3 regions of the Pseudomonas sp. Os17 genome follow, and region 1 is predicted to be linked to each of the others. Evidence: riboswitches for the same ligand, from Rfam matches in the RefSeq annotation. Region 1 holds a riboswitch; each other region holds the start of a gene.
What was found. Region 1 has a riboswitch for cobalamin ahead of POS17_RS10980 (TonB-dependent receptor plug domain-containing protein). Riboswitches for the same ligand answer to the same signal wherever they lie in the genome.
Positions count from the first base shown of each region.

Region 2: another riboswitch for cobalamin. It lies ahead of cobW (cobalamin biosynthesis protein CobW); the one in region 1 lies ahead of POS17_RS10980 (TonB-dependent receptor plug domain-containing protein).
Region 3: another riboswitch for cobalamin. It lies ahead of cobO (cob(I)yrinic acid a,c-diamide adenosyltransferase); the one in region 1 lies ahead of POS17_RS10980 (TonB-dependent receptor plug domain-containing protein).

Region 1 covers NZ_AP014627.1:2,430,682-2,440,381, forward strand. The annotation lists gene hglS (2-oxoadipate dioxygenase/decarboxylase HglS) at 1-502, opposite strand, end outside; gene POS17_RS10965 (diguanylate cyclase) at 806-1,888, shown strand; gene POS17_RS10970 (ABC transporter substrate-binding protein) at 2,056-2,979, opposite strand; gene POS17_RS10975 ((2Fe-2S) ferredoxin domain-containing protein) at 2,972-3,724, opposite strand; gene POS17_RS10980 (TonB-dependent receptor plug domain-containing protein) at 3,736-5,712, opposite strand; cobalamin riboswitch at 5,811-6,013, opposite strand; gene POS17_RS10985 (arginine N-succinyltransferase) at 6,068-7,108, opposite strand; gene POS17_RS10990 (arginine N-succinyltransferase) at 7,158-8,174, opposite strand; gene POS17_RS10995 (APC family permease) at 8,343-9,692, opposite strand.
Region 2 covers NZ_AP014627.1:4,264,505-4,274,204, forward strand. The annotation lists gene POS17_RS18730 (phospholipase D-like domain-containing protein) at 1-1,194, opposite strand, end outside; gene POS17_RS18735 (vWA domain-containing protein) at 1,650-2,378, opposite strand; gene POS17_RS18740 (ATP-binding protein) at 2,303-3,310, opposite strand; gene cobN (cobaltochelatase subunit CobN) at 3,443-7,216, opposite strand; gene cobW (cobalamin biosynthesis protein CobW) at 7,220-8,290, opposite strand; cobalamin riboswitch at 8,389-8,600, opposite strand; cobalamin riboswitch at 8,674-8,905, shown strand; gene POS17_RS18755 (CbtB domain-containing protein) at 9,003-9,191, shown strand; gene POS17_RS18760 (CbtA family protein) at 9,203-9,700, shown strand, end outside.
Region 3 covers NZ_AP014627.1:5,072,112-5,081,811, forward strand. The annotation lists gene cobT (nicotinate-nucleotide--dimethylbenzimidazole phosphoribosyltransferase) at 1-495, opposite strand, end outside; gene cobU (bifunctional adenosylcobinamide kinase/adenosylcobinamide-phosphate guanylyltransferase) at 492-1,013, opposite strand; gene POS17_RS22155 (cobyric acid synthase) at 1,050-2,501, opposite strand; gene cobD (threonine-phosphate decarboxylase CobD) at 2,498-3,490, opposite strand; gene cbiB (adenosylcobinamide-phosphate synthase CbiB) at 3,483-4,391, opposite strand; gene bluB (5,6-dimethylbenzimidazole synthase) at 4,388-5,038, opposite strand; gene POS17_RS22175 (cobyrinate a,c-diamide synthase) at 5,031-6,353, opposite strand; gene cobO (cob(I)yrinic acid a,c-diamide adenosyltransferase) at 6,364-6,975, opposite strand; cobalamin riboswitch at 7,056-7,288, opposite strand; gene POS17_RS22185 (hypothetical protein) at 7,456-8,037, shown strand; gene POS17_RS22190 (PQQ-dependent sugar dehydrogenase) at 8,108-9,427, shown strand; gene POS17_RS22195 (class I SAM-dependent methyltransferase) at 9,429-9,700, opposite strand, start outside.

The DNA.
Region 1 (9,700 bases):
CCTGTTCAATCAGCTCCAGCACCTTGGGGGTGAAGATCTGGCGCTGGGCCAGCACCTGTTGGGCAAAGCCTCGCAGTTCGAGGTTGTCGATCAGTTCCAGGCGCAGCAGCGAGGTGAAGACCCGGAACGGGCTGACCTGCAGGGCTTCTTCGTGGACCGCGCGAAAGGCCGTGGAATGCACCGGCACCCCGGCCGGGGTCAGGTCGTAGTAGCCCACCGGCTGCATGCCCATCACCGCAAACAACCGGGCCAGGGTCGCCAGCTCCGCGGCGGTGCCGACGCGGATGGCGCCGTGGCGCTCCAGGTCCAGGCGCTGCAGTTCGCCGCTGCGCTGCAGGTGTTGGGCGATCGCCGGCTGCTGCTCCAGGACCTGGGCATTGACCTGGGCCACCAGGGTCATCAGGGCGCCGTAGAGCGGCACCTCCTCGCGGTACATATCCGACATCGCCCGGGAAAATCCCTGGCGGATCAGGTCAGGACTGACGAAGCGCTGGTTGCTCATGGACAGGGTTCCCGTGGCAGTGGATATCGAAGCGAGAGAGGTACGGATCGGCCTCGATTCTGCTGGCCGGTGCCGGGGCTGACAAACGAAGTTTCCTCTGAACTTCATTCTGCAAACGAATGCATGGGGCCGCTGGCTCGCAGCGCCTGTCGGGGCGGGCTGGCAGATTCCCGCTCAGCGGGCCCGACCGGAGCGGGCAGGCTGTGTACACTGATGGCGTTTTGAAACCGTGTGTCTAGACTTGCACCGGTCGATCCCGCCGCTATCGCTCGCGCATCTTTCCCATCGCTGGACGGAGGCAACTTGGCCCCTGCGCAGTACACCAGAGGAAAGGGACTGTCATTGGCCAGGAGGCTGTATAAATCGCGGATTCTGGGCCTGAGCCTGGGCTTGCTGTGCGTGGCCGCCGGGATGTGGCCGCTGCAACCGGCGCCCTGGGTCTGGGGGCTGATGCTGTGCAACGCCTTGGTCTGGCCGCACCTGGCCTATCAGTGGGCGCGCTGGTCGCGGGTGCCGTTTCGCGCCGAGTACCGCAACCTGCTGGTGGACTCCTTGCTCGGCGGGTTCTGGGTCGCGGCCATGCACTTCAATCCGCTGCCGCTGGCCACCACCCTGGGGATGATGGCGATGAACAACATCGCCCTGGGCGGGGTGCGCTTCTTTCTCGCCGGCAGCCTGGCCCAGGCCCTGGGCGTTGGCCTGGGCCTGTGGCTGTTCGGCCTGTCCTTCGTCGCCCAGACCACGCCGCTGCAGCTGTACGCCTGTCTGCCGATGCTGACCCTGTACCCCATGACCCTGGGTTACATCTGCTACCGCCAGGCGGCCACCCTGGGGCGGCACAAGCGCGAGCTGCTGGCCCTGAGTCGCACCGACAGCCTGACCGGGCTGCTCAATCACGGGGCCTGGAAGGACCAGCTGGAAATCGAGTTCCAGCGCTGCACGCGCCAGGGGCGCGGCGGCGCCATCGCCCTGATTGACATCGATCACTTCAAGGCCATCAACGACACCTACGGCCATGTGGCCGGGGATGGGGTGCTGCGCCAGTTGAGCAAGATTCTCAGGCAGAACCTGCGGGCCAGCGATCAGGCCGGGCGTTATGGCGGCGATGAGTTCTGCGTGATCCTCCCGGATGTGCCCCTGGAGCAGGCCGCCGAACGGATGGAGGCCTTGCGCGGACGTTTTGCGAGCCTGGGGGATGAACAGAGCCCGGCCTTGCAGGTCAGCCTGAGCATTGGCCTGGCGGCCTTCAGTCCCGGGCATGGCGAAGCCATGGACTGGCTCAACGATGCCGATCAGGCCTTGTACGTGGCCAAGAGCGGCGGTCGCAACAACGTCAACTGCCATCGGCCGGAACAGCCATCGCGCAGGGTGTTGAATCCTCTGTAATACCTGCCTCTTGTCGGGCTTGCCGGCGAAAGCGTCGGCAGGTAAGCCGTGTGATTGGCGCTGTTCCGTTCGCCGGCAAGCCGGCTTGTTGGAGCGGGCTTGCCCGCGAAGGCGTCGGGTGGCGCGTCGCGGGGTTGGCGGTGCTCGCTTCGCCGGCAAGCCGGCGCCTACGGGGCGGGGTGCAGGCGCCGGGCCAGCTCCAGGGCGCTGCGGCCGCTGGCGATGCCCGGCACCAGTTGGCTGAAGGGGATGTCGATCAGCCGGTCCTCGCGCACCGCCCGCAGCCGCGACAGCACCGGGTCACGCTGCAGCAGCTGGCGTTTGCGCGTGGCCGGTGACCACAGGGCGTCCGCCAGGAGCAGCACGTCCGGGTCGTTGCTCAGCAGGGTTTCGCTGTCGACCGTCAGGCGCGGGCGGTCGATGGCAGCGAAGCTGTTGCGCGCGCCGGCGGCCTGCAGCAATACCCCGACAAAACCGCGCCGCCCCTGGCTGGCCAGGCCGTTGACCTCGCTGTCGAGGTAGAACACCGCAGGCCTGTCGCGCCCCTGATACAGGGCCGCCGCCGCATCGAGGTCGGCCTGCTGCTCGGCGATCAGTTGCGCGGCCCGGGCGTCCTGGCGCAACAGCCGGCCCAGGGTCAGCAGGTCGTGACGGATATGCCCGAAGTAGTCCTCGTTGTGCCCGGCGCAGGCCGACTCCAGCAGGTAGCTGGCCACGCCGATAGCACCCAGGCGCTGCCGGGAACTGAAGGACTCGGGGAACGCCGAGGCAAAGCCGCCCACCACCAGGTCGGGCTTGAGGCTGTAGAGCACCTCTGCCGAGGGATATTGCCGGGCGATCACCGGTATGCCGTGGTAGTGCCCGTCGGCGCCGGCATCGTCGTCCAGGTAGGCCACGCCGATCAGCGACGGCCCGGCGCCCAGGGCCAGCAGCAGGTCGGCGCTGTGCTGGTTGAGGGCGACGATGCGTTGGGGCGGCGCGGCGATCTCCCAGCGCTGGCCGCAGTTTTCATAGGGGGTCGCCAGGGCTGGCGTGCCGGCCAGACCGAGCAGGAGGCCGAGCAGCGGGGCGATGGTGGTCGTTCTAGGCATCTGTCGCGCCTGCGTAAGGCGAGGGAATCAGCAGGTCCGCCACCGGCGCGCCTGCCAGTAGGTGTTCCTGCACCAGGCGCAGCACCTGGGCGTCATCGGCGACCCGGTACCAGCAGCCATCCGGGTGCACCGTCAACACTGGCCCCAGGTTGCAGGGGAACTGGCAGGCGGTACGGGTCAGCAGCACGCCACCGGGTGTCTCCATGTGCTCCAGGCGCAGCAGTTCTCGGCGCAGGGTTTTCCATAACGCCAGGGCGCCGCGCCGCACGCAGCGCGGGCCGGTGCAGAGGAACACCTGGCGGGCATGGGGCGGCACCCGCGACCAGTCCGGGTCGCTGGGCACCGCGTTGACCTTGTCGCAGGGCAGATGGCGCTCGCGCTGGTCGATGCTGGCGCAGGCCAGGGCCGCGTCCAGGCCGCGGCGGCCCAGGGCCTGGGCGGTGACCCACAGTTGCGGCGCTTGCGGGTGGGCGCGGGCCAGGCGCCCCAGTTCGTCGCGCAGCCAATCCAGGTAGGCGCTGTCGGAGCTGGGCTCCAGGTCCACCACCAGCAGCGCCGCGCCGTTCTCGTGCAAGGGCTCGTCAATGGCGGCCCAGAGGCTGTCGAAGCCGTCCAGGGTGTCGATCACCCGGGTGCCGGCGTCAATGCCCCGCAGCAGCGCAAGCTCGCGGCGAAACGCCTCGCCCAGGGCCCCGCTGTTCAGGCCGGGGCCGACGAACAGCACGCGTTGATAATCCTTGTGCATGGTCGTCGTCCTCAGAAGCGGTAGGTGTAGCGCAGCTCGGTGGTCAAGGGGCGCCCCAGGTTATCCACCCGCGGGTTGTTGCTGGCGATGCTGGTGCTGTAGTCGCGGTCGAAGAGGTTTTCCACCAGCAGGCTCAGGCGATGCTGCTGGGCCGGGTCGAGGTAGCGATAGGCATCGGCGTCGACCACCGAGTAGTGGCCGTAGTCGATCTGCTTAGGGCTGTCGATCTGGCCGATGTAGCGGATTGCCCCGCCCACGCCCCACATACGGTCCAGGGACTCGAAGCCCAGCCGCGAGCGGGCAAAGAAGCCGGGGATGTTGCTCAGGGTCACGCCGTTGCGCGACTGAACCAGGTTGCGGGTCATGTCCGCCGAGAGGGTCCATTGCGGGCTGAACTGCCAGCGCCCATCGACCTCGATGCCGCGGACCTTGATCCGTCCGTCGCCATTGACCCAGTCGATGCCGTCGAGGGCGATCAGGTCGTCGATCTTGCGCTGGAACAGCGTGCCGCTGGCGTTGAAGTCGCCGGCCAGCAGGCTGCCCTTGTAGTCCAGGCCCAGCTCGGCATTCACGCTCTTTTCCGGCTTGAGCTGGCGGTTGCCCTTTTCATCCTCCTCATTGGCGAACAGTTGCTCGGCGTTGGGCAGCTTGAAGGCACTGCCGAACTGGCCGCGCAGTTGCCAGTGGGGTGAGAGGTCATACAGCGAGGTGAGCATGCCCACCGTGGCGCTTTCGCCGCCGCTGATCTTCTCGTGCCGCACGCCGATGCTCGGGTGCCAGTCGGGCAGGGCTGCCACGACCGGGCGCAACTGGGCGTAGAGGGCGTTGGCCTGGGCGCTGTTGTCGTCGATCTTGAGCACGTCGTCCTGGCCCTTGAACCACTGGTTGTCGCTGCCGAACACCAGCACATGGCCGCCGTCCAGTTCGGCCTTGCCCTCGGCCTGCAGACCCCAGTCGGTGAAGCCCCAGTAGTCGTTGTGGTTGATCACCTGGGTGGCGCCGCTGGTGGTGCTGTTGATGCGGGTGTAGCGGGTGTCCCAGTCGTTGACGTGGCCTTTGACGAAGTAGCTGAAGCGCTGGTCCAGGCGCTGCTCGAAGGTCGCGGTGGCGATCTGCTGGATGCGGTCGTTGGTGGTCTTCTTGTTGTTCAGCGGGCGGGCGAAATCCAGGTTGGCGTCGCTGTACTGGTAGAACAGCTCCAGCCGCGAGTCGTCGGCAAAGCCCTGGATCGCCTTGGCGCCGAAGGTGGTCACTTCATAGCCGCGTTTCTTGTCCCGGGTGCTGGGGCTGTAGGCGCTGTTGCGAAATGGCTGGTAGCCGTCGGAGACGTTGTGGCTGACATAGGCCAAGAGGCCCAGGTCGCCCAGGCCGTTGCTGACGATGCGTTCGGCGCGGGCATCGCCGCTTCTGCCCATGAAGCTGTCCAGGCCCAGGTTGACCTCGCCGGAGACGTCGCGGGTCTGCGGGCTGCGGGTGACGATGTTGATCACCCCGGACACCGCCTGGGTGCCGAACAGCAGGCTCTGGCCGCCCTTGAGCACCTCGATGCGCTCGATGGCGTTGGCCGGCAGGGTGTCCAAGTACAGGCCGCCGTACAGGCGGTTGTTCAGGCGCACGCCGTCCAGCAGGATCAGGGTGTCGTCGTTGCGCCCCCCCAGCAGGGAATAGGTGCCGTAGTCGAACGGGCCATTCTTGGGCGCCACGTATAGCCCGGGCACGTACATCTGCAGGACCCGGGTGATGTCGCTGCTGGGGCCGGCGCGTTCGATCTGCTGGCGATCGATGATCTCCAGCTTGCTGCCGTAGCGGGCCATTTCAGCCACGGCGGTGGACTCCACCGAAGGGGCAGAAATCGACTGCGGCTCCAGTGTCAGCGGCGTGTCGTCCGCCAGCAGCAGGGGGCTGAACAGGCAGCCGAGCAAGGCGCCGCATGGCGTGCGGCGACGCGTGGCCAAGGGGCGCACGCGGAAGGTGTCAGGTGTTGTCATTTTTGGTCTTCTCGAAAGTGTCTTCGGGAAGCACGCAGGAGAAGGTATCGGCCACGGGCACGCGACCTTACCGGCCCATGCCCGCCCACCGCAGGATTGCCAAACACAGGTTTCAGGCCGGTCTCCGGGCTGACGAGTGTGGCGGCATTCGCCTTCCCATACCTTGGGTACAGTGGCGTGTTGAATGCAGCACTCGCTTACCGTTGCGGGGGCAGCACCGGACTAGCCCTGAAGGGGCGCACCGGTTTCCCGTTTCACCTCATGCACGGCGGCATGAGGCACCTGAAACTGGACGGCATGTTACGCAGCAAAGCGGCGAGCTCCAAGCGGCAAGCTGCAAGATAAAAGCTGCGATCTAGAAGCTGTTGCTTGGAGCTTGCCGCTTGGAGCTTGCAGCTTGCACCGCCCTGACGGTGTCGCCGGGCTGCAATTGCAGGCGCTTGGCGGTCAGGCGGTCCACCAGCAGGCAACCGGACACCAGACGCCCGGGAGCGGCGGTGATGCGGCAGTTCTCCAGGCGCCGGTTGTGGATCAGCCACATCGGCGCCTGCGCGTCCGGAGTGCCCACCAGCAGGGGCAGGGTCTGGCTTTCACGCACGCTGCGGATCTTCGTCACCTCGGCCTCGATCAGCGGCCCGCCGTCGAAGATGTCGATGCAGCCCTGATGGTTGAAGCCTTCGTCCCGCAGGATGCTCACCGCCTGTTCGGTGCTGTGGTGGGCCTGGCCGATGGCGGCCTGGGCGTCGGGGCTGAGCAGGCAGGTGTACAGCGGCTGGCGCGGCATGAGTTCGGAGATGAAGGACTTGCCGCCCTGGCTGGACAGGCGATTGGCCTGCTGGAAGTCCATCTTGAAGAAGTGCCGCCCCAGGCTGTCCCAGAACGGCGAACGGCCCTGGCTGTCGAGCTGGCCCCGCAGCTCGGCCACCAGTTTGTCGCCGAACAGCTGCGGGTATTCGGCGACGAACAGCAGGCGCGCGGTGGACAGCAGGCGCCCGGTGTAGCCCTGGCGCTGGTCGTGGCGCAGGTACAGCGAGCAGAGCAGGGATTGCCCGGTCATCTCGTTGCACAGGAACAGGGTCGGAATCTCTTTGTCGATGCCCAGCTCCGGGGCGCGGCCGCGGGTGATGCCCAGCCGATAGTTGTAGCTGGGCTCGCGCAGGCCGATGGCGCCGCTCAGGGCACAGACGCCGATCACTTGCTGGTCGTCGTCCTCGAGCACGAACAGGTAGTCGGCATCGGCCCGTTCCACCTGGTTGGCGAAGGTGCGCTGGGCCCAGCGCAGCCGATGAGCCAGGCGCTCGGGATCGGTGGAGAGGTTGTTCAACTCGCGACAGCTGCCCTGCAGCAGCTTCAGCAGCGCTTGCAGATCGCTGACGCGCACCGGACGGACGATCATGGCACCGCTCCTTGGCGCTGCCGGGGGCAGCGGTAAAACCGGGGTCGGCTCATAACGCCACCCCGCGCACCGGCTCGCCCGGTGTCAATTGCAGGGCCTGGAACATCGAGTGATCCAGGCCGACCACGTCGCCTGGGGCTTCGTCGAGGGGCACGACAATCGCGCGAAAGCCCTGCAGCCGGTCGTTGCTCAGCAGCCAGTAGCGGCCCTGGCCGCTCTGCGGGCTCAGGTAACTGACCGCGACCCGGCTCTGAATGATCGAGCGTAGCTGGTTGTTGCGGGCCTGCAGGGTCGGGCCGGCATCGAACAGGTCGACGTACTGGGTGGGCGCGAAGCCTTCGTCGACGAGGATGTCGCAGGCCTCCCGGGCTGCTGGGTGAATGCGTCCGATGCAGTCCTGGGCCGGCTGCGGCAGCATCGGGATGTACAGCGGGTACTGGGGCATGAGTTCGGCGAGAAAGCCGCGGCCCTGCAAGGCGCACAGGCGTTCGGCCTCGACATAGGGCAGGTCGAAGAAGTGTTGGCCCACCGCTGCCCAGAAGGGCGATTGGCCGGCGGCGTCGCTGTAGCCGACGATCTCGCTGATGCAACTGTCGGCAAAGCGCCAGGGATGCGCGGCGATGAACAGCAGGCGCGCGCGGGAGGTCAGTTGCGCCTGGGGCGTGCCCGCCAGCGCCGGATCGACATGGAAGCTGCGCAGCAGGGTCTGTTCACTGAGGTCCTGGCACAGCGACAGGGTCGGCACGGCGTGTTCGATGTTCAGCTCTCGCGAGCTGCTGATGAAGGGGCGGTTGCGCAGGCTGTAGAAGGGCGTGGCAAAGCCGGCGGTGGCGAGGATGTCCGAGCAGCCGTGCAGTTGGCCGCTGTCCTGGTCCTCGAGCACTAGAAAGTAGTTTTCCGGACCCTGGCGGGCCTCGACCTTGGCGAAGGACGCCAGGGAGTCGAGGATCTTCTCCCGCAGGCAGGTTTCGTCATCCACCAGCGAAGTCACGCCCAGCAGGCGTGCGCCGGCCAGACGCAGCAATTGAGGCAGATCGGATAACGCCACCGGACGCAAGGCCAGCATGGGTGTACTCCTGTATCAAGGGCCGTTCGCCCGGGGCGAACATCGGCCAGACATCACTGTCGATGACCACGCAGTTGCACGGCCGCGGCATCCGGCGGCCGGTCCCCGGGCCGCTCTTGACGGCGGCTCTCGGGGGCGCGCTACGCCATCCGGCGCCGCGCTGGGGGCTTATGGCTTGAGCGGATCGGGCAGGGCCGCGGCGCTGCCCAGCTTGTTCAAAAGGAACAGGTAGACCAGCCCGGCGAGGATCCAGATGGCGCCGAGTTTCTGCGCGTCCACGCCCATGTTGTACATGATGGCGCAGACGATCACGAAGCCGATCACCGGGCAGATCAGGTGGCGGATCACCTGGCCGGACTTCTGCCGGCGCCAGTAGAAGTTGATCACCGTGATGTGCAGCAGCATGAAGCCACTCAGGGCGCCGAAGTTGACCAGCGACGTCAGGGTGTCCACCGAGTTGATGAACAGGTAGCAGATCAGCAGCGACAGCACCGCCACCAGGTAGATGCTGATGTGCGGGGTGTTGTGTTTCGGGTGCACCTTGGCCAGCACCTTGGGCAGCTTGCCGTCCCGCGCCATGCCGAACAGCAGGCGCGACACCGCGGCTTGCGAGGTGATGGCCACCGCCACGCCCCAGGCCAGCGCCGTGGCCACCCCGGTGAGGGTCGCCAGCCAGCTGCCGGCGGCCAGTTCGGCGATCTCGTAGAAGGCGGTGTCGGCGGACTTGAAGCCCATGCCGGCGGCCAGGTCCGTGGCGATCCAGGTCTGCACCACGAAGATCGCGCCCATCACCACCAGGGTGATCAGCGCGGCGCGACCGACGCTGCGGCCGGGATCGCCCTTGACCTCTTCGGCGAGCGTCGAGATGGCGTCGAAGCCGAGGAACGACAGCACCGCGATCGACACGCCCTGCATCAGCATGCCGAAGTGGAAGTGGTCCGGGCTGTACAGCGGCGCCAGGGTCAGCTGGCCGTTGCCGGCACCCCCGTGCAGGGCGTTCCAGGCGTAGAAAAGGAAGATCCCCAGGACCACCAGCTGCGCCAGCAGGAACAGGATGTTCATCCGCGCGGTAAAGGTGATGCCCCGCAGGTTGACGAAGGTGGCGCTGACCAGGAACGCCAGGATGAAGCCGACCTTGGGCACTTCCGGGTACAGGTGGTTGAGCGCCATGGCGGCATAGACGTAGAGCAGCGGCGGGATCAGCAGGTAGTCCAGCAGCATCAGCCAGCCGGCGAGAAAGCCGACATGCGGGTTGAGGCCGCGCTGGGCGTAGGAATACACCGAGCCGGCAATGGGAAAGGCGCGGGCCATGGCGCCGTAGCTCAGGGCGGTGAAGACCATCGCCACCATGCCGATGATGTACGCCAGGGGCACCATGCCCGGGGCTTCCTGGTTGACGTAGCCGTAGACCCCGAACGGGGCGATCGGGATCATGAAAATCATCCCGTAGACCACCAGGTCACGCAGGCTCAGCCCGCGCTTGAGTTCCTGTTTGTAGCCGAATTCTTCAATCTCCATGAAGCGGT
Region 2 (9,700 bases), 1.8 Mb from region 1:
GTAGCGCAGCACATCGTCATGGGGCTGGCCGAGCAAGGCATCGAGAATGCTGTCGGGCAAGGCGAAGGCGGTGACGAACAGCAGGTCGCGGCGGGCGCCGTTGATGATCTCGACGAATTCGCTCAGGTCGCCCTGGCCGCTGCGCGGGGAAAACCCGGCGAACAGCGATGCATCGGCTTGCATGGGGTTGTGCCGGGTCAGCCATTGACGGGTGGCGCCGACGTCCGCGGGGGTCGCCCAGACCTGTTCGAACACCTCCAGGTAGCGCGCGGCAAGCTCGGCGCGGTCGAGGCTGTGCAGCACGTTGGCCTGGCGGTAGACGCCGTTGGCGGTGAAGTTGGTGCTGCCGCAGAGCACCGATTGCGGCTGGCGCTGGCCGGTGGCGTCGAGGCGGCTGAGGACGATGAACTTGTCGTGGAAGATCGCGTGGGTCACCCGCCCGCGTTTGTTGGCCTCGGGCAGGTGCTGCAGGCTGGCCTGGTTCATCGTGGTGTCGTCGTCCCCGGGGCCAGCGTGGTACAGCACCCGTACTTGCACGCCACGGTCGAAGGCAGCGTTGACCGCGTCAACGACGGCCTGCAACTGGTACTCGTAGATGGCGATGTCCAGGCTCCAGCTGGCGTCCGTGGCACGCTGGATAAAGCCCAGCAGCTCCTCCAGCAGGCCGTTTTCCAGCCATTGCCTGGGCGCGTCCGGCCAGTCCTCGATGGGCAGGTTCCTGTTGGCGCTGAGCAGCGCATCGAGCTCGGGAAACTTGCGCGAGAAGGCCTGACTGGCGGCCACCGCGCGATTGAAGATCACCCGCTGCCCCGGCGGCTGGCCGTTGTCGGCGTCGATGCTCAGTTCCAGGGCCTCGCCCAGTTGCGGCGCCTCGGGGCTGCCATACACCAGGTGCACCCGATAGTTGAGGGTGGTGCCGGGGTGGACCGCGTAGTCGGCCCAACGAAACTTCTGCAGCGGCGCCTGATCGCTGGGGGTGGCGTTGTATTGCGGGAAGCTGTGGGCCTTGCCGGGAAAGGTCAGGCTGTTGAACAGGAACAGCCAGGGCTTGCTGCCGGTCTGCTTCTCGATGGCGAAGCCCAGCAGCCCCTTGCGCCGTGACGCATCCAGATCCATGGCCAGCAACACCCCATTGGTCCCGGCATAGGCCTTGACCCGAAAATCGTCCTTATCGTTACGCACCAGTACCCGCATCGCTTCACTCCTGTGTTGGCGCAGGCAGTGTAGCCGCTGCCAAGCCTCGGCGAGGCTGCGTAAAGGTCCGCAGGACCTTGCCTGGCGATCGACTGACAAACCTCTGGCGTTCTCAGGGTTTTTGCGGCCCTGCGGGCCGTTCGCAGCCTGCGGCAGCGGCTACAACCTCGGGTTGGTGTAGCCGCTGCCAAGCCTCGGCGAGGCTGCGTAAAGGTCCGCAGGACCTTGCCTGGCGATCGACCGACGAACCTCTGGCGTTCTCAGGTTTTTTGCGGCCCTGCGGGCCGTTCGCAGCCTGCGGCAGCGGCTACAACCTCGGGTTGGTGTAGCCGCTGCCAAGCCTTGGCGAGGCTGCATAAAGGTCCGCAGGACCTTGCCTGGCGATCGACCGACGAGTCTCTAGCGCTCTCAGGGTTTTTGCGGCCCTGCGGGCCGTTCGCAGCCTGCGGCAGCGGCTACAGGTCGATGTGTTGGTAGGCGGCGTTGAGGCCGGCGGCCAGTTCGCGGGCGCGGCCCAGGCGGATCGGGCCGCGTTCGATGTCGAGCAGCAAGGTCGGGCAGTTCAGGGGCTGCAGCGGCGGCAGGGTTTTCAGGCGGCCGTCGGTGATTAGCAGTACGCGCTGCTGTTCCGCTGGCAGCCGGCGCTGACGCTGCTCCAGCCACCGGGCCGCTTCGCTCAGGGCTTGTGGCAAGGGGGTGCCGCCAGCAGCACCGAGGCCGTCGAGCCAGTGCCGCAGGTCCTTGGAGGCTTTCAGGCCCTGGACCTGCCAGTTCGGCGCGCGGCCGCTGGCGGTGAGCAGGGCCAGGCGCGCGCGCCGGCGGTAGGCGTCGTCGAACAGTTGCGCCAGCAGGCCCTTGGCGTCGCTCAGGGCGCTGTGACGACGGGTCGAGGCCGAGGCGTCGACGATCACCAGCCACAGCTCATGGGGCGAGCGGCTGCGCAGGCGAAACAGCAGGTCTTCACGCAGCCGTGGCCGGCCCTTGAGCAAGGTGCCGAGCCAGTTGATCGCGCCGCTGCCGGCGGTGCGACTGGCGCCGTGCCGACCTTGATCCAGATGCCCCGCCCGGGGCTTGGCATCCGCCCCCCGGTCACTCTGGGGGCGGATGCCTAGGGCTTTTTTGGCCAGCTGGGCACTTCTCGACGGGCGCCGGTGGGCAAGGCCTGGGCCGGCATTTCGCCCCATTGGCCCTGGCCTTCGCTGGGGTTGGCGTTGGTGGATGCCAGTGCCTGGGGGCTTGGCCCCGATGCCGGCGCGCTGGGCGCAGTCTCCCGCCGCCGGTGGCGCAAGGCGAACTCGGCCACGGCGTCGATATCTTCCTCGGCAATCGCCGGAGCACCGCGCCAGGCCGCGTGGGCGCGGGCCGCGCGCAGCCAGACCAGGTCGGCGCGCAGGCCGTCCACGGCAGCGGCAAAGCAGCGCTCGGTGATCAGCGCCAGGGCCTGGTCGTCCAGCGGGATGCCGGCCAGGGCCGCCCGCGCCTGCTGGCAACGCTCGCGCAATGCGGCCTGGGCCGGGGCCCACTGGGCGCAGAAGCCCAAAGGATCGCTGTCGAAATCCAGGCGGCGGCGGATGATCTGCCCGCGTTCTTCGGGGGCCGGCTGGCCGCTCAAGGCGACGTTGAGGCCGAAGCGGTCCAGCAGTTGCGGGCGCAGTTCGCCCTCTTCCGGGTTCATGGTGCCAATCAGCACGAACTTCGCCGAATGGCGGTGAGAAATGCCGTCGCGCTCGATCAGGTTGGTGCCGCTGGCGGCCACGTCCAGCAGCAGGTCCACCAGGTGATCGGGCAGCAGGTTGACTTCATCGACGTAGAGCACGCCACCGTCGGCCTTGGCCAGCACGCCGGGGGAAAACTGCGCGCGGCCTTCGCCCAGGGCGGCGTCCAGGTCCAGGGTGCCCACCAGGCGCTCTTCGCTGGCGCCCAGGGGCAAGGTGACGAACTGGCCGCTGGCCAAGAGATCGGCCAGGCCCCGGGCCAGGGTCGACTTGGCCATGCCACGGGGGCCCTCGATCAGCACGCCGCCGATCTTCGGGTCGATGGCGGTCAGGCACAGGGCCAGTTTCAGCGCTTCGGCGCCGACCACGGCGGACAGCGGAAAATGGGGGGTGTCGCTCATGTCGGGGGCTCGCTTGGGTCGGGTCGGTGGTGTCCAGGAGGACGCTTTCGCGAGCAAGCTCGCTCCTACAGGCATCGCATTGCCGTTGTAGGAGCGAGCTTGCTCGCGATCGAGTGCGCAGCACTCGCCGCCTCAGGAATCTTCTTCAATATCCAGCAACAGGTGCTCCAGGGCCTCGCGGTACTCGCCGGGCTCTTGCCACAGGCCGCGCTGCTGGGCTTCCAGAAGGCGCTCGGTCATGTCGCGCAAGGCGTGGGGATTATGCTGGCGGACGAACTCACGGGTCGAGTCGTCCAGCAGGTAGGCGTCCGCCAGCAAGGCGTACTGGTGATCGTCGATCAGCTCGGTGGTGGCGTCGAAGGCGAACAGGTTGTCCAGGGTCGCGGCCATTTCGAAGGCGCCCTTGTAGCCATGGCGCTTGACCCCTTCGATCCACTTCGGATTGGCCGCCCGGGAGCGGATCACCCGGTTCAGCTCTTCCTTGAGGGTGCGGATCTTCGGCAGGTCCGGCTGGCTGTGGTCGCCGTGATAGCTGGCGGCCTTGGCCCCGCTGAGGCTTTCCACCGCCGCCAGCATGCCGCCCTGGAACTGGTAGTAGTCGTTGGAATCCAGCAGGTCGTGCTCGCGGTTGTCCTGGTTCTGCAGCACCGCCTGCACTTGCCCCAGGCGGGTGGCGAACTGCTCGCGGGCGGCGGTGCCTTCATCCTGGCCGCCATAGGCGTAGCCGCCCCAGTTCAGGTAGACCTCGGCCAGGTCTTCGCGGCTCTGCCACAGGCGACCGTCGATGGCGCCCTGGACCCCGGCGCCGTAGGCCCCGGGCTTGGCGCCGAAGATCCGCCAGCCGGCCTGACGCGCCGCGCTGTCCTGGTCCAGGCCGGAGGCGATCAAGGCTGCGCGCTCGGCGCGAACCCTGGCCGCCAGCGGGTTCATGTCCTCAGGCTCGTCGAGGGCCGCCACCGCCTGTACCGCTGCGTCGAACAGGCGGATCAGGTTGGCGAAGGCGTCGCGGAAGAACCCGGACACCCGCAGGGTCACGTCGACCCGCGGCCGGTCCAGCAGGCTCAGGGGCAGGATCTCGAAATCGTCGACTCGCTGGCTGCCGGTGGCCCACACCGGGCGCACCCCCATCAGGGCCATGGCCTGGGCGATGTCGTCACCGCCGGTGCGCATGGTGGCGGTGCCCCAGACCGACAGGCCCAGGTGCAGCAGGTGGTCGCCGTGGTCCTGCAGGTGGCGTTCGAGAATCAGGTTCGCCGACTGAAAACCGATGCGCCAGGCGGTGGTGGTGGGCAGGTTGCGCACGTCCACCGAATAGAAGTTGCGCCCGGTGGGCAGCACGTCCAGACGCCCGCGGCTGGGCGCGCCGCTGGGCCCGGCGGGAACGAAACGCCCGCTCAGGGCCTCCAGCAGGCCGCGCATTTCCGCCGGGCCGCAGGCGTCCAGGCGCGGCGCGACCACCTCGCGCAGGCCATCGATAATGCTCTGCACCGGCTCCCAGCCGGGTTCATCCAGCTGCGCCAGCGGGCCCTGGAGCGCCGCCTCGATCAACTCGGCGGCATACAGCTCCAGGCGCTCGCGCGTATCGCCGGCGGTGCGCCAGAGCCCATCGCTGATCTGCCGCAACGGCTGCGGCCGGCGTCCGGTCCAGGGTTCGGCCAGGGCACAGTCCAGCGGATCGAAGCCCAGGCCGAAGGCCTTGGCCAGGGCCCGCAACAGACTGGCGTGGGCGCCCTTGCCATCGCCCCGGGGAATGCGCAGCAAGGCCAGCAGGGTGTCGAGGCGCAAGCGGCCCTCGGGGGATTCGCCGAACACGTGCAGGCCATCGCGGATCTGCGACTCCTTGAGGTCGCACAGGTAGGTGTCCAGCCGCGGCAGCCAGATGGCGGCGTCGGCGTCGCTGTCGAGCGCGCCCTCCAGTTGCAGCTCGCGGTCGATATGGGTTTCGCGCACCAGCTGCAGGATGTCTCGCTGCAGCTCGCGGGCACGACGTGGGTCCAGCAGCTGGGCTTCGTAGTATTCGTCCGCCAGCAGTTCCAGGTTGCGCAGCGGGCCGTAGGTTTCGGCGCGGGTCAGCGGCGGCATCAGGTGGTCGATGATCACCGCCTGGGTCCGGCGCTTGGCCTGGGCGCCCTCCCCCGGGTCGTTGACGATGAACGGGTAGATGTTCGGCAGTGGCCCCAGCAGCGCGTCCGGCCAGCAGTTCTCCGACAGGCCGACGCCCTTGCCCGGCAGCCACTCCAGGTTGCCGTGCTTGCCGACGTGGATCAGCGCATGGGCGCCGTAGGCCTGGCGCAGCCAGAAGTAGAACGCCAGGTAGCCGTGGGGCGGCACCAGGTCCGGGTCGTGGTAGACCGCGCTGGGGTCCACCTGGTAACCCCGGGCCGGCTGGATGCCGACAAAGGTCAGGCCAAAGCGCAGGCCGGCGATCATCATCCGCCCGTTGCGGAACATCGGGTCCTGCTGGGGTGCGCCCCAGCGTTGCAGCACCGCCTCGCGATTGGCAGGCGGCAAGGCCTGGAACATTGCCGCGTAGTCCTCCAGGGCCAGGCTTTGCAGGCACGGACGCTGGTCGAGGCTGTCCAGGTCGTTGCTGACCCCGCCCAGCAACTGCTGGATCAACTCGGTGCCGCTGGCGGGCAACTCGGCCGGCAGCGGATAGCCTTCGGCGTGCAGGGCCTTGAGGATGTTCAGCGCCGCCGCCGGGGTGTCCAGGCCGACGCCGTTGCCGATGCGCCCGTCCCGGGTCGGGTAGTTGGCCAGCACCAGGGCAATGCGCTTGTGGCCGTTGTCCAGGCGCCCCAGTTCGACCCAGCGCCGGGCCAGCTCGGCGACAAAATCCATGCGTTCGGGCTGGCCGCGGTAGCACACCACGTCCGACTGGCTGCGCTCGCTGCGCCAGGCCAGGTCCTTGAAGCTGATGGGCCGGCTGATGATGCGTCCGTCCAGTTCCGGCAAGGCGATGTGCATGGCCAGGTCCCGCGGGCCCAGGCCCTGCTCGCTGTCGCGCCAGCCCGGCTCGTTGTCCTGGGCGCAGATGGCCTGGATCACCGGGATATTGCGGCGGAACGGCCGCAAGTGCGGCGCCTCGGGGCTGGACTGGGCAAAGCCGGTGGTGTTGAGGATCACCCCGGCCGCGGTTTCATCCAGCCAGTCTTCCACCTGGCTCAGGCAGCCGGGCTCCTTGAGGCTGGCCACCGCTATTGGCAAGGGGTTGAGGCCCGCCGCCAGCAAACGCTGGCAGAACAGGTCGATAAATCCGGTGTTGGCCGCCTGCAGGTGGGAGCGGTAGAACAGCAGCGCCGCCACCGCTTGACCAGGCTGCCAATCGGCCTGCCAGTCGCTGAGGGCGGCCTGGCTCTTGTGCGGGTGATAGATCGCCGTGCGTGGCAGGGTCTGCGGTTCGCTCCAGGGATAGTCGCGCCCCAGCAGGCCGCTGGCCAGGCAACGGTAGAAATTCAGCGCGTTGTCCCGCCCGCCCTGGCGCAGGAACTGCCACAGGCGGTCGCGCTCGACGGGGCCCAAGGTGCTCAGGTCGCTGAGTTCCGGGTCCGGGCGGTCGTCCCCCGGCACCAGGATCAGTTGCACCCCGCGCTGGGACAGCTCCACCAGCCGCTCGACGCCGTAGCGCCAGTAGCCGATGCCGCCGTGCAGGGAGATCAGGATCACCTTGGCGTGGCGCAGCACCTGGTCGACATACAGGTCCACCGAAGCGTGGTTCTGCACCTGCATCGGGTTGGCCAGGCGAAAGCTGGGGTAATCCACGGGCAACTGCTCGGCGGCATCCGCCAGCAGCGCCAGGCTGGAGTCGCCGCTGCACAGGATCACCAGCTCGGCGGGGGTTTGTCCAAGGTCGGCAATGTTGTCATCCGACACGAAACCGCCGGGCTGGGTCCTGAGCAGGTGCATGGCTTACACGCTGAGGGCGGCGCGCAGTTGCGCTTCGAGTTGGGCGGCGTCCAGCTCCTGGCCGATCAGTACCAGGCGCGTGGTGCGGGCTTCGTCAGCGCCCCACTTGCGGTCGAAGTGCTTGTCGAAGCGGGTGCCCACGCCCTGGATCAGCAGGCGCATCGGCTTGTTGGGGATCGCGGCGAAGCCCTTGACCCGCAGGATGCCGTGCTTGACCACCAGCTGGGTCAGGGCGTCCAGCAGCAGGCTTTCGTCGGCCTGGGGCAGTTCGATGGAGATGGAGTCGAAAGCGTCGTGATCGTGGTCGTCGTGATCGTCATCGCCGTCGTGGTGATGGTCGTGGTGGCTGTGACGGCTGTCGATGTGTTCCTCGGAACCGGCGCCCAGGCCCAGCAGCACATCCAGCGGCAGGCGGCCGCTGCTGGCTTCGATGACTTTCACCGCCGGCGGCAGTTCTTCGGCCACTTCCAGGCGCACCTTGGCCAGGTCTGCGGGGTCGATCAGGTCGGTCTTGTTGAGGATCACCAGGTCGGCGCTGGACAGCTGGTCGGCGAACAGCTCGTGCAGCGGCGATTCGTGGTCCAGGTTGGGGTCGAGCTTGCGCTGGGCGTCCACTTGGTCGGGGAACGCGGCGAAGGTGCCGGCGGCCACGGCCGGGCTGTCGACCACGGTGATCACCGCGTCGACGGTGCAGGCGCTGCGGATTTCCGGCCACTGGAAGGCCTGGACCAGGGGCTTGGGCAGGGCCAGGCCGGAGGTTTCGATGAGGATGTGGTCCAGGTCGCCACGGCGCGCCACCAGTTCGCGCATCACCGGGAAGAACTCTTCCTGCACGGTGCAGCACAGGCAGCCGTTGGCCAGCTCGTAGACCCGGCCGCTGGCCTCTTCTTCAGTGCACCCGATGGCGCATTGCTTGAGGATTTCACCGTCGATGCCCAGCTCGCCGAACTCGTTGACGATCACCGCGATGCGCCGGCCCTGGGCGTTGTCCAGCATGTGCCGCAGCAAGGTGGTCTTACCCGAGCCAAGGAAGCCGGTGACGATGGTGACGGGAAGTTTGGCCAGTGTTTTCATCGGATGCCCCTTGGCAAAGGTGGCGGGCATACGGGACGAGAGCCACAGCGCAGAGGCGCGCGGAGATTTCGCCACCGGATCACCCCGCCCGGTTGTAGTGAGAATCTGGGATCGAGGCAGGTCTCCTGGCTGAGGGCTTGCCAGTCGTCGGACCGGCGGTTGCTGCGCCTTCCCGCCGGCGTTCTGGACGCGCAGGCAGTGGCCTTGCAGAAACGAAACCCTTCACAGTTGCGGGGGCAGCCGCGGCATCGACCGCGTTCCCTTCTTAGCTTCGACCGCTGGCCGAAGAACCTCGAACGCGCAAGGCTACGCAGAGCGCGGGGGACGGTCAATCGGCAATGCAGCGCCTCGCGCAATTGACGGCATCACCCCGCCCATGATTTGCTACGCGCCTTGTTACGGGTGCCCTTCACAGGGTGAAACGGGAAACCGGTGAATCACGTGCTTAACTAAAAAGCCGTGACCAGTCCGGTGCTGCCCCCGCAACGGTAAGCGAGCGAAGTGTCAGATCCACTGTGCCATGGCATGGGAAGGTGACACTTGCCGGCACGGTACGACATCAGTCGCCCCCTGCCCCTCGCGAGCCCGGAGACCGGCCCGCAACACACACATAACAAACCCGCGGTGGGCGGGCGCTGTTGCAAACCCTGCGTGCTCCTCACGCGGGGTTTTCCTGCGCTCCTCCCCCGCCGACACTCCAAAGGGAAGCGCCATGTCGATCATCAGCAGCACCAGCCATTCCGCCAGCAGCACCTCCACCCTGAGCCAGCGCCTGGTGGCCGCCATCGGCGCGTCGCTGCTGGGCGCCTGCCTGGTGTATTTCGCCGGTTTCTCCCATATCGAAGCGGTGCACAACGCCGCCCACGACACCCGTCACAGCGCCGCCTTCCCTTGCCACTGAGACCTGCCGACATGATCAAGCGTATTGCGCAAACCGCAGGGTTCACCGGGCTGCTGGCGGCCCTGCTGCTGACCCTGCTGCAAAGCTTGTGGGTCGCTCCGCTGATCCTGCAGGCGGAAACCTATGAACAGGCCCCGGCCGCCCAAACTCATGAACACGCCGCCGGCGCCATGGCCGCGCACAGCCACGATGCCGAGGCCTGGGAGCCGGAAGACGGCTGGCAGCGCACCCTGTCCACCACCGGCGGCAACCTGGTAGTGGCGGTCGGCTTCGCCCTGATGCTGGCCGGGCTCTACACCCTGCGCGCGCCCAACCGTGCCTCGCAAGGCCTGCTCTGGGGTCTGGCCGGGTATACGACCTTCTGCCTGGCCCCCACTCTGGGCCTGCCTCCGGAATTGCCGGGAACCGCAGCCGCCGACCTGGTGCAGCGCCAGGTGTGGTGGATCGGCGCTGCCGCTTCTACTGCCGTGGGCCTTGCCCTGATCGCGTTCGCCGGCCACTGGCTGCTG
Region 3 (9,700 bases), 2.6 Mb from region 1:
CTCGGCACGGGCCCGCAGCACGCTGTCACGCCCGGCCTGCAGGGCCTGCTCACCCTGATCCGGGGTCATGGCCGGTCCCTGGACAAAATTTTGCGTACCCGCGCCCAGGTTCAGGTGGCGCACCCCCGGCAGGTTCAAACCGGACGCCACCGTTCCCAGGTCCACCACTTCCAGTTGCGCCCCCAGTTGCCGCGCCAGCACGCTGATCGCCGCCCCACCACTGACAAAGTTCAACAGCATCTGCCCGGTGACCTCTTGCGGATAGGCGGACACCCCTTCGGCGACCACCCCGTGATCACCGGCGAAGATCGCGATCCACAACCGCTCAAGGCCCGGCTTGAGCTGGCCCTGCAAACCGGCCAGGCGCACCGCCAGGGGCTCCAGCTGGCCAAGAGAGCCGGCCGGCTTGGTCAGTTGCTGCTGTCGCGCCAATGCTTGCTCGACCATCTGCGCATCGATCGCCTTGCATGGATTCAGCCACCAGGAGTTACTCATAACGCAGTTCCTTTCAAAGTCAGGGGCAGGCCGGCCACCGTCAGCACCACACGCTGACACCGCTCGGCCAGAGCTTGATGCAGCCAACCGGCTTCATCCACGTAACGGCGAGTCAATTCGCCCAGCGGCACGACACCCATTCCGGTTTCGTTGCTGACAAAAATGATCGTTCCCGGCAGACCGGGCAGGCACTGCAACAAGGCGTCGCGCTCGGCCAGCAGACGCTCCCGGTCATCCAGCATCAGCAGGTTGGTCAGCCACAGGGTCAGGCAATCCACCAGCAGGCAATGCCCGGGGGCGGCGGCTTGCTGCAGCACCCGGGCCAGCTCCAGAGGTTCTTCGATCAAGCCCCAATGACTCGGCCGACGCTCGCGATGATGGGCGATACGCTGGTTCATCTCGCCATCCAGAGGCTGGCTGGTAGCGATATAGGTGACCGCCAGGGCGCTGTCGGTGGCGAGTTGTTCCGCCAGGCGACTCTTGCCGGAACGGGCACCGCCGAGAATCAGTTGCAGCATGCTTGAGCACCTTTGAAATGAATGTTCACCGCGGTTCTAGCGACCACAGAGCGTGAGCAGCGCGCGGGTGTCCAGATGCTGCTCCACCAGATCCGCCAGCCGCTCGATATCGCGCTCGCGCAAGGCGTGGTAGTCCACCTCCTGCACCGCCTCCAGGCCGGCCCAGCGCAGCAGCGCGCTGCAGGCCGCCGGGGTTTCGAACAAGCCGTGCAGGTAGGTACCGAGAATCTGCCCGTCGGCGCTCAAGGCTCCGTCGCTACGCCCATCGTCCAACTGCACGGCGGCCTGCTCCAGGGCCGGGCCACGAGTGACCCCGGCGTGAATCTCATAGCCACTGACCGCCGCATTCTCCAGGGTCAGGCGGCCACTGACGTTGCGCAGCTGCTTCTCCTCTTCAAGCACGGTTGCAAAGGCCAGCAGGCCCAGGCCCGGGCTGGAACCGGCTGTGCCCTCGAGCCCCAGCGGGTCATGCAACTGCTCGCCGAGCATCTGCAGGCCGCCGCAAATACCCAGCACCTTGCCGCCGTAGCGCAGGTGCCGGGCAAGAGCCTGCTCCCAGCCGTTGCTGCGCAGGTAGGCCAGGTCGCCGCGCACGCTTTTCGAACCGGGGAGGATGATCAGGTCGGCGGCAGGAATCGCCTGCCCGGGCCCGATGAATTGCAAGTCGACCTGGGGATGCAAGCGCAGCGGATCGAAATCCGTGTGGTTGCTGATCCGCGGCAACACCGGCACCACCACCTTGAGCACTTGCTCGACCTTGCCGGCCTGACGCTGATCGATGCCGTCCTCGGCTTCCAGGTGCAGGTCCATCACATAGGGCAGCACCCCGAGCACCGGTTTGCCGGTGCGGGCCTCCAGCCAGTCCAGTCCCGGTTGCAGCAGGGCCAGGTCGCCTCGGAAGCGGTTGATGATGAAGCCCTTGACCCGCGCCTGCTCACTGGGTGACAGCAGTTCCAGGGTGCCCACCAGATGCGCGAACACCCCGCCGCGGTTGATATCGGCGATCAGCAGCACCGGGCAGTCCACCGCCTCGGCAAAGCCCATGTTGGCGATGTCGCCAGCACGCAGATTGATCTCCGCCGGCGAGCCGGCACCCTCCACCATCACCACCTCATAAGCCCCCCGCAGGCGCTCATGGGAAGCCAGCACCGCCTGCATGGCGATGGCCTTGTAGTCGTGATAGGCCACGGCATTCATGGTGGTCACGGCGCGACCGTGAATGATCACCTGGGAGCCGGTGTCGCTGTTGGGCTTGAGCAACACCGGGTTCATGTCGGTGTGGGGCACCAGGTTGGCCGCCTGGGCCTGGACCGCCTGGGCCCGACCGATTTCGCCACCGTCGGCGGTCACCGCACTGTTGAGCGCCATGTTCTGCGGCTTGAACGGCACCACGCTGACGCCCTGGCGCAACAGCCAGCGACACAGCGCGGTAACCAGGGTGCTCTTGCCGGCATCCGAGGTGGTGCCCTGCACCATCAGGGTGGTCATGGGTAATCCTTGCGATAGGCCTGCAGCGCCTGCTCCAGGCGTGCCCAGTCGGCATCGTCGGCGGGCAGGCCGAAGCGCAGGCTGCTGTTGTGGGCGAACAGCCGCAGCAGAATGCCGCGCCGTGCCATGAATTGATAAAGCTGCTCGGCCTCGGCGGTGATCAGCCATTGGAACAGGGCACAGCCGCCCTGGGGCTTGAAGCCGAACCCTTCCAGGACCTGACTCAGGCGCTGGCTGGCTACCTCGCTGCGCCGGCGCTGCCGCACATGCCCCTCGACATCCCGCAGGCACGCCTGCCCCAGCACTCGGGTCGGTCCACTGACCGCCCAGGGCCCCACATGCTCCGCCAGCAGCTTGAGCAGCCGACGCTCGGCCAGGACAAACCCCAGGCGCACGCCGGCCAGGCCAAAGAACTTGCCAAACGAGCGCAGGACAATCAGCCCCACCTGATGGGCATGCCGGGCCAGGCTCAGGTCCGGGGTGTTGTCCATGAAGGCTTCATCCACCACCAGCCAGCCGCCGCGCTGGGCCAGGCGGGCATGCCAGTCCAGCAGGCGCTCCGGAGTCAGGCTCAGGCCGGTGGGGTTGTTGGGGTTGACCACCACCAGCACATCGAGGCTGTCGAGAAAAAAATCCACTTCCTGCTCCAGCACCTCTCGCACCCGGTAGCCACTGCGGCGCCAGGCTTCGGCGTGCTCGGCATAACAGGGCGACAACACCCCGACCTTGCCCGCCCGCCGCAGTCGCGGCAGCAATTGGATCGCGGCCTGGGAACCGGCCACCGGCAGTACTTCATCGGCACCGTAGTAGGCACAGGCCGCCTGTTCCAGACCGTCATCGGTTTCCGGCAGGCGCGCCCAGGCCCGCAAGGGAATGGCCGGAATGGGAAACGGCCAGGGCGCCAATCCGCTGGACAGATCCAGCCAGGCCTCTTCGGCAATCCCGTATTCCTGGGCCGCCTTGCGCAACCTTCCGCCGTGCTCAAGCATAGAATTCAGCCCCCAGACACAGAATCAACAACCACAGCCAGACACCTCGCTGCACCAACTGCCAGCCACGATCAATGGAGTCGGCACTGGCCGGCTCGCCTTCGCCCAGAGGCGGACGCTGATGCAACTCACCGTGATAGATCGCCGCCCCGCCCAGCTCCACTCCCAGGGCTCCCGCTCCGGCCGCCATGACCGGGCCGGCATTCGGGCTGTCCCAGGTCGGGCCCTGGCGGCGCCAGCACTTCAGCGCCAGCCGGGTCTTGCCGAGCAAGGCGTAGGTCAGGGCCACCAGACGCGCAGGAATGTAGTTGAGCAGGTCGTCGATCTTCGCCGCCGCCCAGCCGAAACGCTCGAAACGCTCGTTACGGTAGCCCCACATCGCATCCAGGGTGTTGCTCAGGCGATAGAGCACCACCCCCGGTGCGCCGGCCACGGCAAACCAGAACAACGCGGCGAACACGGCGTCGCTGCCGTTCTCCAGCACCGATTCAGTAGCCGCACGGGCCACGGCGGTGGCGTCCAGTTCGCTGGTCTGGCGGCTCACCAGGAACCCCACCCGGTGCCGTGCTTCCTGCAGATCATCGCTGCGCAAGGCCTGAGCCACCGGCTCGACGTGCTCGCCGAGGCTGCGCAGGCCCAGGGCGCAATACAGCGCCAGGATCTCCACCAGCCAACCGATATAGGGCAGCCAGGACAGCGCGGTGGCCAACAGGGTCAGGGGCAGTACCGCCAGCACCCAGGCGCTGACGCCATGACTGCGCCAGCCCCGGCCCGCGGCGTTGAAACGTTGCTCGATACGATCCGCCATACGGCCGAAGGCCACCAGCGGATGCCAGCGCTTGGGTTCGCCCAGCAGCGCGTCCAGCGCCACGGCGGCGACACTCAGCAACGCCACGCTCATTGACTCACTCCCCAGTAATTCTCATACAGCAACTCACTCAATGGCCGGGGCTGCGCCCAGCCCTGCAGCGCCAGCATCGGCGCCGGATAGAACTCGGTAACCGGTCCCAGGCACAGCACCGCCAGGGGCTTGGCACCGGCGGGCAACCCCAGCAGGTCGGCCAGGGCCTGGGGCTCGAACAGCGACACCCAGCCCATGCCCAGACCTTCGCTGCGCGCCGCCAGCCAGAGGTTCTGAATGGCACAGGACAGCGAGGCCAGGTCCATTTCCGGCAGGGTCCGCCGGCCGAAGACATGCCGCTCGCGGCCATCCATCAGGGCCGCCACCAGCACCTCGGCACAGTCATGGATGCCTTCGACCTTAAGCTGCATGAACTCATCGGAACGCTCGCCCAGCGCCTCGGCGGTGCGCACCCGCTCCTCCTCCACCAACTGCTGGATACGCCCGCGCAACGGGCGATCGCTGATGCGGATAAAACGCCAGGGCTGCATCAGCCCCACGCTGGGCGCCTGATGCGCCGCCTCCAGCAAACGGCGCAGCAACTCGGGCTCGACACTACCGCCGGCGAAATGCCGCATGTCCCGGCGTTCGGCGATGGCGCGATACACGGCCTCACGCTCCGCCGCAGAAAATCCCTGCTCACTCACCGCTCACACTCCCTGCAGGAGATGGAGCGAACAACGCCGCTACCGCTGCCGGATTGGACGGAAAGTAGAAATGCACGTAAGAAGCGGTCATCCGCCCGTCGCGATACACCGCCTCTGCCCCCCGCCCACCGTTGGGACTGATGCCACGGGCAATCGGCTCAAGGGCGGTCGTGGTCAGGGAGTGATGGTAGGTATGGCCACGCAAGCCGCCCTCCGGCAACTCCACGGCCTGCAAGGCCAGGGCGGCCAGACGCTTCTGCATCACCGCCGCGCCGGGCAGCAGCCCCAGCAGCTCGGCGCACCGGCCTTCGACGTCGGTCAGGGAGTCGAGCAGGTACAGCATGCCGCCACACTCGGCCAGCAATGGCTTGCCCGCACCATGGTGGGCACGAATCGCGTCGAGCATGGCGCGGTTCTGCGCCAGGGCCTGGTGGTGCAACTCTGGGTAGCCACCGGGCAGGTACAGGCTGTCCGCCTCCGGCAACTGCGTGTCATGGATAGGGGAGAAGAAATGCAACTGCGCCCCCATGGCCCGCAACAGATCGAGGCTGGCACCGTAGGTGAAGGCAAACGCCTCGTCGCGGGCCACGGCGATGCGCACCCCCTCCAGCAAGGGCGCGCAGGCCACTGGCGCTGGCGCGGCAAAACTCACCGCAGGCGGCAGCTCCACCTGGCAGCTGCTGGCCAACGCCTCGGCGGCGGCATCCAGGCGCAGGTCGAGATCGTTCAGTTCACGAGCCTGCACCAGCCCCAGGTGCCGGCTGGGCAGTTCGATATCGGTTTCCCGGGACAGGGCGCCGTACCAGCGCAAGCCTTCGGTGAGGCTGCCTTCGAGCAACTGCGCGTGGCGCAAGGTGCCGACCCGGTTGGCCAGCACCCCGGCGAACGGCAGGTCCGGCTGGTAACGGGCCAAGCCCAGGGCCAGCGCCCCGAAGGTCTGGGCCATGGCGGTGCCATCGATCACTGCGAGCACCGGCACCCCGAAATGCCGTGCCAGATCGGCACTGGAGGGGGTGCCGTCGAACAGCCCCATGACCCCTTCGATCAGGATCAGGTCGGCGTCAGCCGCGGCTTCCCAGAGCAAGCGCCGGCTTTCCTGCTCGCCCACCATCCACATGTCCAGCTGGTACACCGGAGCGCCGCTGGCGCGTTCGAGAATCATCGGGTCGAGAAAGTCCGGACCGCATTTGAACACCCGTACCTTGCGCCCCTGATTGCGGTGCAGGCGAGCCAGGGCGGCGGTCACGGTGGTCTTGCCCTGGCCGGAAGCCGGTGCGGCAATCAATACCGCCGGGCAATGACGAACATCGGTCATGAAGTCACACTCACAGCTCAACACCTTTCTGCGCCTTGATGCCGGCCTGGAAGGCATGCTTGACCATGCCCATTTCGGTGACGGTATCCGCCAGTTCGATCAGCTCCGGCTTGGCCCCGCGACCGGTCACCACCACATGCTGCATGGGCGGACGGGCCTGCAGGTCGCTGAGCACCTGGTCCAGATCCAGGTAACCGTGCTTGAGGGCGATGTTCAGCTCGTCGAGTACAACAAGACCAATCTCCGGGTCGCTCAGCAGTTCTCTGGATACCGCCCAGGCCGCTTCGGCCGCGGCGATATCGCGCTGGCGATCCTGGGTTTCCCAGGTAAAGCCCTCGCCCATCACATGAAAGCGCACCTGCTCCGGAAAACGCCGGAAGAACAGCTCTTCGCCGGTGCTGTTACGACCCTTGATGAACTGCACCACGCCGCACTGCATGCCGTGGCCCATGGACCGCGCCAACATGCCGAAAGCCGAACTGCTCTTGCCCTTGCCATTGCCGGTCAGCACCAGCAACAGGCCACATTCGTTGGGCGAGTTGGCGATGCGCTCATCGATCACGGCTTTCTTGCGCAACATGCGCGCCACATGGCGCTCGTCACGATCGGGGGATTCACTCATGGGGCAGCTCTCCGTTGGGGCTGGGGAACGGCGGGCAGGAAAAGGAATAGACGGCGCAAGCCTGGCATCGCCCACCGTGATGCCGTTGGATGGATCAGGCCGGTCTCCGGGCTCATGAGGGGCATTGCTGCCTGACTGCGCGCCTTCCCATGTCGTGGACACAGTGGCATCTGGCGCAGCCTTGACTCATCTACCGTTGCGGGGGCAGCGCCGGAATCGTCGCCATGTCCATCGCTGGAACAGGCCCTGACCGGCTTCCCTGTTTCACTCTGTCGACCAGCGGCCACAGAGCACCTGAAACAAGTCGCGAAGGTTAGAGGGTTGGGGGTGGAGCGTCAATTAAAGCCAGGCGTCGCTTGGCACACAAAACTGCACCGCATCAACAAACTGGCGCCAATCTTGTGCCACACTCAGCGAGTTGATATCAAATAGCCATAACTCAACCCACCCACCGCCAGACAACAATAAGGACGGACCCCGATGCAAGGCATGATCATCAGCAATCCAAAGCTGGAATTCCTGCGCCCGATGCTGGAACGCTGGTTTGATTGCATTGACCGCTACAACGCTGTTCGTGGCGACAGCGAAACCCCTTACTGGTTCGACGAGCAGGCCAACCTGGGATTGCTTTCCGCCGCCGCCTGGATGGCGGAGATGGTCAGCCTCGAACACAGCCCCAGCAAAAAGCAGCAGGAAGAAGGCGCCCGCAACGCACGCACCGATCTGTACCTGGCCACCCGGGAAGAACGCGCCTACATTCAGGCCACCCAGCGCTGGCCCCAGGTCAACGGCCTGCACCTGACCCAGGCCTTGCTCGACATTGCCGGTGACGCGAGAAAGATCAGCTACCCCGGCGACCTGCGGCTCGGCTGCCTGTTTGTCAGCCCGCAGAAGGCTCAGCACAGCGCCACCCCGGAAGAACTCCAGGACATGCTCGACGAACTGCAAAAGGAACACTGCTGCGCGGTGGCCTGGTACTTTCCCTACGCCTATCGCAAGCTGCACAACGAGGCCGGCCTCTACCATCCCGGGGTCGCCGCACTGTTCAAGGAAGCCCGCTGATCAGGCGGAACCATACGCCGGCTATGCTCCTCTATGACTAGGACGTCCGTGCATTCATAGGGAAATCAGCATGCTCAAGTCTCGACACGCTTTGCTTATCGCGATCGCCGCCGGCCTTACGGCCTGTGGCGAAACCTCCAGCCTGCAAGTTTCCGACGGCACCGGCCCAACCCCCAAGCTGCCGGAGCCCAACCCGACGCTGATCCCCACGGTGAACATCGCCCCGGCGATTGGCTGGCCCAAGGGCAGCAAGCCATTGGCGGCAGCCGGCACCCAGGTCAATGCCTTCGCCGAAGGCCTCGATCATCCACGCTGGCTCTATGTCCTGCCCAACGGCGACGTACTGGTGGCGGAAACCAATGCACCGCCCAAACCCGATGACAGCCGGGGCATTCGCGGCTGGATCGCCGGAAAAATCATGGGCCGCGCCGGCGCTGCGGTGCCCAGCGCCAACCGCATTACCCTGCTAAGGGATCAGGATCACGACGGCGTGGCCGAAACCCGCAGCGTGCTCCTGGACAACCTGAACTCGCCGTTCGGCATGACCCTGGTCGGCAATGACCTGTATGTGGCGGACACCGACAAATTGCTGCGCTTTCCATACCAGGCCGGCGACACCCGGATCACCGCAGCCGGCACCAAGGTCGTCGATCTGCCCGGCGGCACGCTCAATCACCACTGGACCAAGAACGTCATCGCCAGCCCGGACGGGAGCAAGCTCTACGTCACCGTCGGCTCCAACAGCAACGTCGGGGAAAATGGCCTGGACCAGGAGCAAGGCCGCGCCGCGATCTGGGAGGTGGATCGGAACAGCGGACAGCACCGCCTGTTCGCCACCGGCTTGCGCAATCCCAACGGCTTGGCCTGGGAGCCGGTCAGCGGGGCGCTATGGACCGCGGTGAACGAGCGCGACGAGATCGGCAGCGACCTGGTGCCGGACTACATCACCTCGGTCAAGGACGGCGCCTTCTACGGCTGGCCCTTCAGCTACTACGGGCAGCATGTGGATGTCCGGGTCAAACCGCAGAACCTCGACCTGGTGAGCAAGGCCATCGCCCCGGACTACGCCGTCGGCCCGCACACAGCCTCTCTGGGGCTGACCTTCGCCCAAGGCAGCAAGCTCCCCGCTCCATTCACCGAAGGCGCCTTCATCGGTCAGCATGGCTCGTGGAACCGCAAGCCCCATAGCGGCTACAAAGTCATCTTCGTCCCCTTCAGCGCCGGCAAGCCCCAGGGGCCGCCCGTGGACGTGCTCAGCGGCTTTCTCAGCGCCGATGAGAAGGCTTACGGACGCCCGGTTGGGGTTGTGATCGATCAGCAAGGCGACTTGCTGGTGGCCGATGACGTCGGCAATACGATCTGGCGGGTATCGGCCGCCAAAGCCCCCTGATTCAGCGCTTGCGGCACAGGGTCAAGCCGTCCCCCAGGGGCAGCAGCGACAGATCGATGCGCGAGTCGTCCTTCAAGGCCCGATTGAGCGCCTGGATGGCTCGGGTATCTTCGCTGGCGGGCTCCACCTCCAGCACACGCCCGCTCCACAAGGTGTTGTCGAACACCGCCAGGCCACCGACTCGCAACAGACGCAACGCGGACTCCAGATAGGCCGGGTAGTTGGCTTTATCAGCGTCGATGAAGATCAGGTCGAAAGATTCGAGCCGGCCGG